3 regions of the Streptomyces cinnabarinus genome follow, and region 1 is predicted to be linked to each of the others. Evidence: riboswitches for the same ligand, from Rfam matches in the RefSeq annotation. Region 1 holds a riboswitch; each other region holds the start of a gene.
What was found. Region 1 has a riboswitch for cyclic di-AMP ahead of STRCI_RS24730 (C40 family peptidase). Riboswitches for the same ligand answer to the same signal wherever they lie in the genome.
Positions count from the first base shown of each region.

Region 2: another riboswitch for cyclic di-AMP. It lies ahead of STRCI_RS34450 (LysM peptidoglycan-binding domain-containing M23 family metallopeptidase); the one in region 1 lies ahead of STRCI_RS24730 (C40 family peptidase).
Region 3: another riboswitch for cyclic di-AMP. It lies ahead of STRCI_RS19605 (M23 family metallopeptidase); the one in region 1 lies ahead of STRCI_RS24730 (C40 family peptidase).

Region 1 is NZ_CP114413.1:5,432,349-5,435,536, reverse strand. Features, by position in the region: gene STRCI_RS24735 (ScyD/ScyE family protein) at 1-801, opposite strand, end outside; cyclic di-AMP (ydaO/yuaA leader) riboswitch at 1,085-1,239, shown strand; gene STRCI_RS24730 (C40 family peptidase) at 1,248-2,465, shown strand; gene STRCI_RS24725 (tellurite resistance/C4-dicarboxylate transporter family protein) at 2,665-3,188, shown strand, end outside.
Region 2 is NZ_CP114413.1:7,637,849-7,641,036, reverse strand. Features, by position in the region: gene STRCI_RS34455 (SGNH/GDSL hydrolase family protein) at 1-322, opposite strand, end outside; gene STRCI_RS34450 (LysM peptidoglycan-binding domain-containing M23 family metallopeptidase) at 540-1,511, opposite strand; cyclic di-AMP (ydaO/yuaA leader) riboswitch at 1,516-1,675, opposite strand; gene STRCI_RS34445 (tyrosine-protein phosphatase) at 2,107-2,892, shown strand; gene STRCI_RS34440 (DUF6126 family protein) at 2,908-3,036, opposite strand; gene STRCI_RS34435 (helix-turn-helix domain-containing protein) at 3,033-3,188, opposite strand, start outside.
Region 3 is NZ_CP114413.1:4,364,199-4,367,386, reverse strand. Features, by position in the region: gene STRCI_RS19620 (alginate lyase family protein) at 1-139, shown strand, start outside; tRNA gene STRCI_RS19615 (tRNA-Met) at 191-264, shown strand; gene STRCI_RS19610 (PP2C family protein-serine/threonine phosphatase) at 405-1,502, shown strand; cyclic di-AMP (ydaO/yuaA leader) riboswitch at 1,746-1,904, shown strand; gene STRCI_RS19605 (M23 family metallopeptidase) at 1,916-2,938, shown strand; gene STRCI_RS19600 (PrsW family intramembrane metalloprotease) at 3,020-3,188, opposite strand, start outside.

The sequences.
Region 1 (3,188 bases):
CTTGCCGGTCCAGGCATCGACGCGCCACACCCGCGCGGTGGGCTTCTCGGTGAGGCCGTTCAGCTCACCGACGTAGAGCGTGCCGTCGGGTCCGAGCGCCAGGGACGTGGGGACGGACTCCCGGCCGTTGTGGTCCGGGAAGACGGTGAAGGGGCGGGCCTTGCCGGACCGGGAGATCTCCACCAGGTCGTTGCCCGCCGCGTCCGCGACGATCTTCCGGCCGTCCGGCAGGGCGAGGACGGCGTACGGGTTGGACTCCACGTTCGCCTTGTGCGGGTTGTGCTTCAGCTCCACGGCGGACACGTCGGCGGCGATCCGCGCCGTGCCGTGGTCGATGCGCAGCAGCTTGCCGAGGGTGTTCCAGGGCCGGTGCGTGGGCACCCCGGCCTCCGGCGGGACGAAGGTCTCCACGCCCCACACCTCCCCGTATCGGGCGGACACACCGGCGACGCCGGTGGCGAAGCCGCCGTCCGGGGCGGCGCCCGAGGGCAGCCCCTTCACCACCCGGCGGTGCTTCCACGCGCCCCCGTCCCAGTAGATCTTGGTGACGGCGGAGGTGAGTCCGACGCAGGTCTCCCCCTCCGGCCCCTCCCCGATGCACTTCTTGCCGCCCCGGCCGGCTTCGGCGACGTACAGCCGCCCCTCGTCGTACGAGAGCTGGCGTGGATTGTCGAGCCCGCTCGCGATCACCCGGACGACCGGCCGGCCGTCCCCTCCCCCGCTCGCCCCGGCGGGCGCCACGCCCACGGTGGCGGCGAGCGCGACGCCCGTGGCAACGACGAGTGATGTGCGCTTCCTCATGGCCGTACCCCCTACTCCCCCACCGCGGCTCACACGACCGCGGCTGGCTGGAAGCTAGCGCCGGGAAGCGGGCGGACGATGTCACTCCGGAGAAAATACGCACAACTCGGCATAGATCCATCCGGATTGACCACACCCCGCGACGTTCTGACCCAAGGTCACGAAAATGTATCGGGCATATCACCCATCAACCTTCACAGGGGCCACACGAGTTGGCTACCGTGCCGGGCAGGCCGTACGACCCCCACCGGCGAACGACGCCGGGCCGCGCGGCCTCCGCCGAGTCCGCTGCCCGCCGACGGCAGCCGGAGCCGGGGACCCAACGGACCTTGGGGTGAATCGGCCCGACTCCCTTACCGGAGAGGGCCGTAGGGCAAACCTTCCGAACCACCCGCCCGAACCCGACAGCTAACTCGGTAGGCGGTACATGGAAGGAGTCGCCTCCCTTGGCGTCGCACCGCAAGTCGCGTCCCGCAGGGCCGCGCGTCGCAGGCATACGGACCCCCGCCCTCGCCACGGCCGCGCTCACCTCCGTGGCCCTGCTGTCCCAGACGGCCAACGCCGCTCCGGCCACGGACGACAAGCCGAGCCTCGAAGAGGTCGAGAAGAAGGTCGATGACCTCTACCGCCAGGCGGAGACGGCGACCGAGAAGTACAACGCGGCCAAGGAGAAGACGACCAAGCAGCGCAAGCAGGTCGACACCCTGCTGGACGACGTCGCCAAGCGCACCCAGAAGCTGAACGACGCGCGGGAGGAGCTGGGCTCCTTCGCGGCCGCGCAGTACCGCACCGGCGCCGCGGCCCCCGACACCGCGACGTTCCTGCTGGCCGACTCGCCGCAGGACTACTTCGACCAGACCCAGCTGATGAACCGGATGACCGGTCGCCAGAAGGAAGCGGTCGACGACTACGTCACGCAGCAGTCGGCGACGATGAAGAAGCGCGAGGAGGCCACCGAGAGCCTCCAGACGCTGAACGAGTCGCAGGGCGAGCTGAAGACCGCCAAGGCGACCGTCCAGAAGAAGCTCGCCGACGCGCGGGACCTGCTCTCCGACCTGACCGCGGAGGAGAAGGCGCGGCTCGCCGAGATCGAGCGCAAGCGCCAGGAGGAGGCCGCGCAGAAGGCGGCCGAGCTGGCGGAGAAGCAGGCGGCGGAGGAACAGCGCCGCAAGGAGGCCGCGGAGGCGGCAGCGGCGGCCGAGGCCGAGCAGCAGGAGAGCGGCTCCTCCTCCAGCGACTCGTCGTCCTCCGGCTCGTCCTCCACCGGGTCCACCGAGACCGAGGCCCCGGCGGACTCCACCTACGCCGCGAAGGCCGAGAAGGTGCTCGCCTTCGCCCGCGCGCAGATCGGCAAGCCGTACGTCTGGGGCGCGACCGGCCCGGACTCCTACGACTGCTCCGGCCTCACCCAGGACGCCTGGGCGGCCGCCGGCATCTCCCTCCCGCGCACCACCTACGACCAGGTCAACGCGGGCACCACGGTCTCCCTCGCCAACGCCAAGCCCGGCGACCTCGTCTTCTTCTACGAGAACCTCGGCCACGTGGGCATCTACATCGGCAACGGCATGATGATCCACGCCCCGAAGCCCGGCGCCTACGTCCGCGAGGAGTCGATCTACTACGACGGCGAGGGCTCGATCCACAGCGTCGTACGCCCCGCCTGATCCGACCCGGCACGCGCGCGTGGGCGTGATCGACGCCTACGCACGCGTGCCGCTGCCGCTGGGCGAGCGACGGCGACGGATCCGTGGACGCCCCGCGCGTAAACCCGTCCGCCCTGCCACCCTGCCGCCCGCGCGTATTTCGTGGCCCCCGCGCGCGTGGCCCGTCGGGAACCGGCCTCCCGCTCCTTAGCATCGGCGCATGCCCGGCACCTCTGCCCCTCGCTCACTTCGCGCCTGGTGGGCGCTGCGTCCTCCGGCGGCCGGTGCCGCGGTGATGGCGACCGGCATCATCTCGGTCGGCCTGCACCTGACCGGCTACGAGGTCCTCTCCCGGATCACCCTGGCCGTGGCCTGCGTCGCCTGGCTGGGCCTCGCCACGGACTTCGTCCTCAGGCTGCTGCGGCAGCCCGCGCGCTGGCGGCAGGAGGCGGGCACCCCCGCCGCGCTCACCGCCGTCGCGGCGACGACCGTGCTCGGCACCCGTTTCTCCGCGCTCGGCTGGCAGGCCCTGGCCGCTGCCCTGCTGGCGCTCGCCGCGGTGCTGTGGCCGGGCCTGCTCTACGTCGTCGTGAGCAACTGGCGCCGCCGTATGCCCGGCGCGGTGTTCCTCAGCTGCGTGGCCACGCAGGGCCTCGCCGTCCTCGGCGCCACCCTCGCCGCGGCCGAGTCCACGGCCTGGCTCGCGCACGCCGCGCTCGTGCTGTTCTGGCTGGGACTCGTCCT
Region 2 (3,188 bases), 2.2 Mb from region 1:
CGGTGAGCTGGGCGATGGCCCGCTCGAACCGCTCGGCGACCTCGTCGGGGTCGGTGCCGGGCCGGATGATGTCGTTGCCTCCGGCGCAGAAGGAGACCAGGTCCGGGGCGAGCTCCCGGGCCTTGGGGAGCTGGTCCGCGACGATCTGGTCCAGCAGCTTCCCGCGCACCGCCAGGTTCGTATAGCCGAAGTCGCCCTCGGGCCGGCGGTCCGCGAGCAGCACCGCGAACCGGTCGGCCCAGCCGACGAACGCCCCGTCCGGGCCAGGGTCGCCGACGCCCTCGGTGAAGCTGTCCCCCACCGCCACGTACGACCCGATCACTGCCTTGCTGTCACTCTTCGAATCGTCTGCCACATCGGCTCATGATTCACCCTCGAATGTGACCTACGCGACCGTAGGCAGGGGTTGACGGGCGGTGAGATAAGCCACGCCTAAAGCCTTGGCCAACTCCGGAATAAACACCGAAGGCCGGACCCGGGGATCAGGGGTCCGGCCTTCGGCCGCGTGTCAGGCAGGTTGCCGGTGTGGCGGGGGTTCGTCAGCCGATGGAGACGCCCTTCGAGCTGAGGTAGGCGACCGGGTCGACGTCCGAGCCGTAGTCCGGCGTGGTGCGGATCTCGAAGTGGAGGTGCGGCCCGGTCGAGTTGCCGGTCGAGCCGGAGAGGCCGACCTGCTGGCCCGCGGTCACCGACTGGCCGCTGGAGACGGACAGCGAGGACAGGTGGGCGTACTGCGCATAGTGGCCGTCGGCGAGCTGGATGACGACCTGGTTGCCGTAGGCACCCGCCCAGCCGGCCGAGACGACGGTGCCCGTGCCCACGGCCTTCAGGGAGGTGCCGGTCGGGACGACGAAGTCGACGCCGGTGTGGTAGCCGCTGGACCACATGCTGCCCGCGACCTTGTAGGAGGTGCCGACACCGGCGCCGGAGACCGGGGCGGAGAAGCCGTTGACGGTGCTCGGGGCGGCCTGGGCGGCCGGCTGCGCCTGGGAGGCGGAGGACTGGGAAGCCGTGGCGGACTGCGACGTCTTCTTCGTGGCGCCCGAGGAGGACGAGGACGACTTGGTGGAGGACTTCGCGGCCGGCTTCTCGGCGGTGTCCGTCGTGGCGGCCTTCTTGCCGATCGACAGCTTCAGGCCGGGGTGGATCAGCGACGGGTCGGTGCCGACGGCCGTGCGGTTGTCCTGGTACAGCTTCTGCCAGCCACCGCTGACGTTCTGGTCGTCCGCGATCTTCGAGAGGTAGTCGCCGGAGCGGACCGTGTAGGTCTTGGTGCTCTGCTTGGCGGACTTCTTGGCGGCGGCCTTCTTCTCGGCCGTCTTCTTGTCGACCGACTGGACCGACTGGACCGACTGAACGGCCTTTTCCGAAACCGACTGCGCCGGGGCCGCGTGGGCGCCGGTGGCACCCAGAAGCGGGAGGGCGAGCGCGGCGCCACCGGTTCCGGCGACGGCGATCGAGCGGGTGAGGCGCAGGCTCTTGGGACGGCGGTGCTTACCCTTCGCGGGCATGGCGAATTCCTCTCCGGCGCCTACGAGGTGAGCTGTCGGGTTCGGACTGGAGATGTCCGGCCGCGCGCTGGGCGCGACTTGACCCCGAGCCTGTTCCGGAGACCGGACCAGGCGGTTGTGCCTGTGGGTCCCCCGCTCCTGCCGTGCACGGGTGAGTGTGCGGATCCCGAGCGGCGGCAGGATTAGGCGTCCGCTCGGATTGGTGGCGAACGTAAGCGACCAAGACGCAAAGGGACAAGCAGAAGGTTCCACGCGAAGGCGTCCTTCTTGATCCCTAGTAAGAATTCCCAGTCACTTTCCGTGCATTAGGGGGAGATCGACTCCCGTAAATACCCTTGAAAAGCGCATGAATTACGTGAACATGACGGACGACGCACTGTCACTGATATGACGCTGCTCACGTGACGTTGCTCCAGACTCCTTTATTCCAGAGCGAGTTGGAATGAAGGCTGCAATTCGGACAGAACGGAATCGGGCGGATATTGGCACTGTTCGCCCGTTTTGGCATATTCCATGGGTGGCCGGTTTCGATGTCGTATCGTCGTGGCGTGCCCGTCGGCGTGCCGAGCCGGACGGACCGGTGGGAGGAGCCCAAGTGACGCAGCAGGTCCCGTCGACCGAGCCGGAGCTGGCCGGAGTTCGCAACTTCCGCGATGTGGGCGGACTGCCGACCGTGGACGGACGCCGGGTACGGCAGGGTGTGCTGTTCCGCAGCGGCCACCTCGCGCATGCGACCGACGAGGACGCGACGTTCCTCGACACCCTCGGCCTGCACACGATCTTCGACTTCCGCAACGCCGCGGACCAGAAGCTGGAGGGCCCCGACGTCGAGCTGACCGGGGTGCGCAATGTGAACCTGCCGCTGTCCGACCCCGCGGACGGCGCCGAGTTCTGGAAGATGGTCCGCGACGGCGACATCGAGCAGCTGCGGGAGATCCTGGACGACGGCAAGGCCGCCAACCGCATGATCGAGTCGTACCGCATGATCATCAAGGAGCGCACCACCGAGCACTCCCGGGTGCTGCACTCCCTCGCCGAGGACAGCGTCCCGGCCCTGATGCACTGCGCCGCCGGCAAGGACCGGGCCGGTCTGTCGATAGCGGTGACCCTGCTCGCCCTGGGCGTCGAGCGGGAGGCGATCCTCGCCGACTACCTGGAGTCCAACGCCAAGCACCGCCGCTACAAGGTGCAGCGCAACAACAGCTACACCCCCGAGGTCATGGAGCTGCTCAGCCCGCTCTTCGACGCGCGCGCCGAGTACCTGACCGCGGCCTTCGAGACGATCGAGGAGAACTGGGGCGGTGTCGACACCTATCTGGAGCAGGCGCTGGGCGTCACTCCCGAGGTCCGGGAGCGGCTGCGCGAGCGCCTGCTCGACTGACGCAGGACCGGGCGGCTACTGCTTCGCGCCCACCTCGAACAGGAAGTAGATGAACGCGGCGAAGACATGCCCCACCGCGATGTAGATGATCAGGCGGACCCACAGGGCGCGCGGGAACTTCTCCTCCATGTCGCTACCGCTCATGGCATCTCTCCGGTGTGTGAAGGGGTCGGACCGCCCAGGCACAGGGCGGCCGTGGGGCTCTGCAGCAGGGTGTGGACGAACAGGAGCTCGACCCCGGCCGGATCCAGGGCGGCGATCCGGTGCGGGGTGAGCGAGTCGAAGTGGGCGCTGTC
Region 3 (3,188 bases), 1.1 Mb from region 1:
GCTGAACCATCTGGAGGACCGGCGCGGCGCCTCCGTCCCGGCCGCCCGCAGGCTCGCCGAGAAGACCCGCCCGGCCGGTACCGACGGCCTCTTCGTCTCCTGGGAGACCCTCACTCACGCGGGCAACCCGGCGGCCTGAGGAAACGGGTGTGCTTCGGGCCCTGCGGATGACGTACACTGGTTTCACCGACGCGGGGTGGAGCAGCTCGGTAGCTCGCTGGGCTCATAACCCAGAGGTCGCAGGTTCAAATCCTGTCCCCGCTACTGAAGGCCGAGGGCCGGAATCCGAAAGGGTTCCGGCCCTCGGTGCATGTCGGCCCACTCATCCACTCGGCCCACCCCGTTCGCCCCGCGGCCCCGCTCCGGGAACCCTGGAGGGACGGCGACGCGGCGGGAGGCGGGCAGTGCGGGCTTCGGTCAGACAGGGGACCCGGCGCTTCCCGTCCGGCCGCACCCTCGCACGGATCATCCCGGCGGCCCTGATCGCGGGCGGCATCCTGTACGACCTCAGCACCCCCCGTGACTTCACCGCGGTCCCCTTCTTCACCGCCGCCCCGCTCGTCGCCGCCCCGCTCTTCTCGCTGCTCGGCACCGTCATCACCGGCGTCGGGGCCCTGATCGCCGCCTACGCCGTCCATGTCCGCTTCGGCTTCGGCGTGGACGCGGACACCGTCACCGAGGTGATCACCGTGGTCACCGTCGCCGTCCTGGCGGCCGTGCTCAACCGCGTGGTGCGCCGCGGCGATCTGCGGCTCGCCTCGCAGCGCGAGATCGCCGAGGCCACGCAGCGCGCCGTCCTGCCCCAACCCGTGGAACGGATCGGCGGCTTCGACATCGCCGCCCGCTACGAGGCCGCCCAGGCCGACGCCTTCATCGGCGGTGATCTGTACGCGGTGGTGGACAGCCCGTGGGGCGTCCGGCTCGTCGTCGGCGATGTGCGCGGCAAGGGCATGGGCGCCGTCGCGGCCGTCGCCGTGGTCATCGGCGCCTTCCGGGAGGCGGCCGAGCAGGAGCCGGACCTGGAGGGCGTCGCACGGCGCCTGGAGCGGGCGCTGACCCGGGAGGGCACACGGCGCGAGGGGATCGACGCCCATGAGGGATTCACCACCGCCGTACTGGCCGAACTCCCGCACGGCGAGGGCGTCGTACGGATCGTCAACCGCGGCCATCCGCCCCCGCTGCTGCTCCACGCGGACCGCACCGTACGCCCGCTGCCCGCCGGGGAGCCCGCCCTGCCGCTGGGCATGAGCGACCTCGGCAACTGGCCCGACCGCGCCGAGGAGGTGCCCTTCCCGCGCGGCGCCACCCTGCTGCTGCACACCGACGGCCTGTCCGAGGCCCGCGACGCGCACGGCGTCTTCTACGACCCCGAGCGTCGGCTCTCCGGCCGCGCCTTCCACGAGCCCGCCGCTCTGATCCGGACCCTCGCCGAGGAGGCGCGTCGGCACTGCGGGGGCGGGATGACGGACGACATGGCCCTGCTCGCCGTACGGCGGCCCTGACCGATGACCCCGATGGTCACCGGGGGTGATCGGACGGAAGCCCTCCGCATAACAACTGACATACCGTCAACAACTGTGTGGCAGGTGAACCTTGGTCAACTCGCCCGATTTAAACCCCTCATGACCCTAAAGTTCCGGCCGGATTCGTTAATGATCAAGCGGAACGGCTTGGAATCCGCACCCCGGGTCTATTAACGTTCGATAACGCAGCGCGGTCGTCCCAGCCGTCACAAGAGTCGGCTCCGTGCGCACGCGCCGAATCCCGTAAGGGAACCGGGGAACCACCAACTTGGGGTGAATCGGGCGTAATCCACCGGGCAAAACCGGTCGGATATACGCGCGTAGGAGACCTTCCTGCTCCGAACCCGTCAGCTAACCCGGTAGGCGAGAAGGAAGGAAAGGAGCACGCCCACGTGGCGTCAAACCGCCCTGCCCCGTTCGTGCCGAGCCAACGCGGGGACGAGACTTTCGGCTACGGCAGCTATCGCAGCGACGAGGGCCCGTTCGAAGAGTGGAACCCCACTGCGGAATCCATTCGCCCGGTGCGCGGCAAGCATCGCGTCGCCAAGAAGGGCGGCGGCGGACTCGCCCGCAGCTCCACGGTTCTCGGCGTCGGTGTCATAGCCGCGGTCGGCGCGGGCGGTATGGCCAGCGCGCAGTCCGGCAAGCCGCCGGTCGCGATCACCATGCCCGACCTGCCGCTGATCTCCGACCACTCCGCGGACGAGGAGACGCCCGAGACGGCGGCCTCCCCGCTCAGCAGCGTCGGCATGACCACGATGGACACCGAGCAGGGCGCCGCCGACGCCGGTGAGGCGCTGCGCGCCCGGATCATGGCCCAGGCCGAGCAGCAGCAGGACCAGGTAGACACCAAGGCCGCCGCGGATGCCGCCGCAGCCGCCGAGAAGGCCGCCGCGGAAGCCGCCGCCGAGGCGGAGAAGGAAGCCAAGGCCAAGGCCGCCGCCGCCAAGGCGAAGGCCGAGGAGGAGGCCCGCAAGAAGGCCGAGGCCGAGCGCCTCGCCGCGCTGGCCAAGCAGTACACGCTGCCGACCTCGTCGTTCACCCTCACCTCGACCTTCGGCCAGGCCGGTTCGATGTGGTCCTCCGGGTACCACACGGGCCTCGACTTCGCCGCTCCCACGGGCACCCTGCTGAAGGCGGTCCACACCGGCACGATCACCAGCGCCGGCTGGGACGGCTCCTACGGCTACAAGACCGTGCTCACCCTGGAGGACGGCACCGAGATCTGGTACGCCCACCAGTCCTCGATCAGCGTCTCCGTCGGCCAGAAGGTCACCACCGGCGACATCATCGGCCGGGTGGGCGCGACCGGCAACGTGACCGGCGCGCACCTGCACATGGAGGTCCACCCCGAGGGGTCCTCCTCCGGCATCGACCCGCTCGCGTGGCTGCGCGACAAGGGCCTCAACATCTGACCCACGCCCCCGCGTGAACCCCGGCGGTCCTGACGACGACCCCCCGACGTCAGGGCTGCCGGTTTCGCATGCCCGCAGGCGCTACGTGCGGTACGGGTTGTAGGCCGGGTACGCCGGATAGGGCTGGTAGCCGCTCGGCTGTGCCGGGTATCCGTACGCCCCGTACATCGGCCAGGGCGCCGCCACCACCGGGACGGGCGGTGCCGTCGCCCGCGCCGCGTGGTCGAGCGCCGGCCGTGCCACCTCCCGG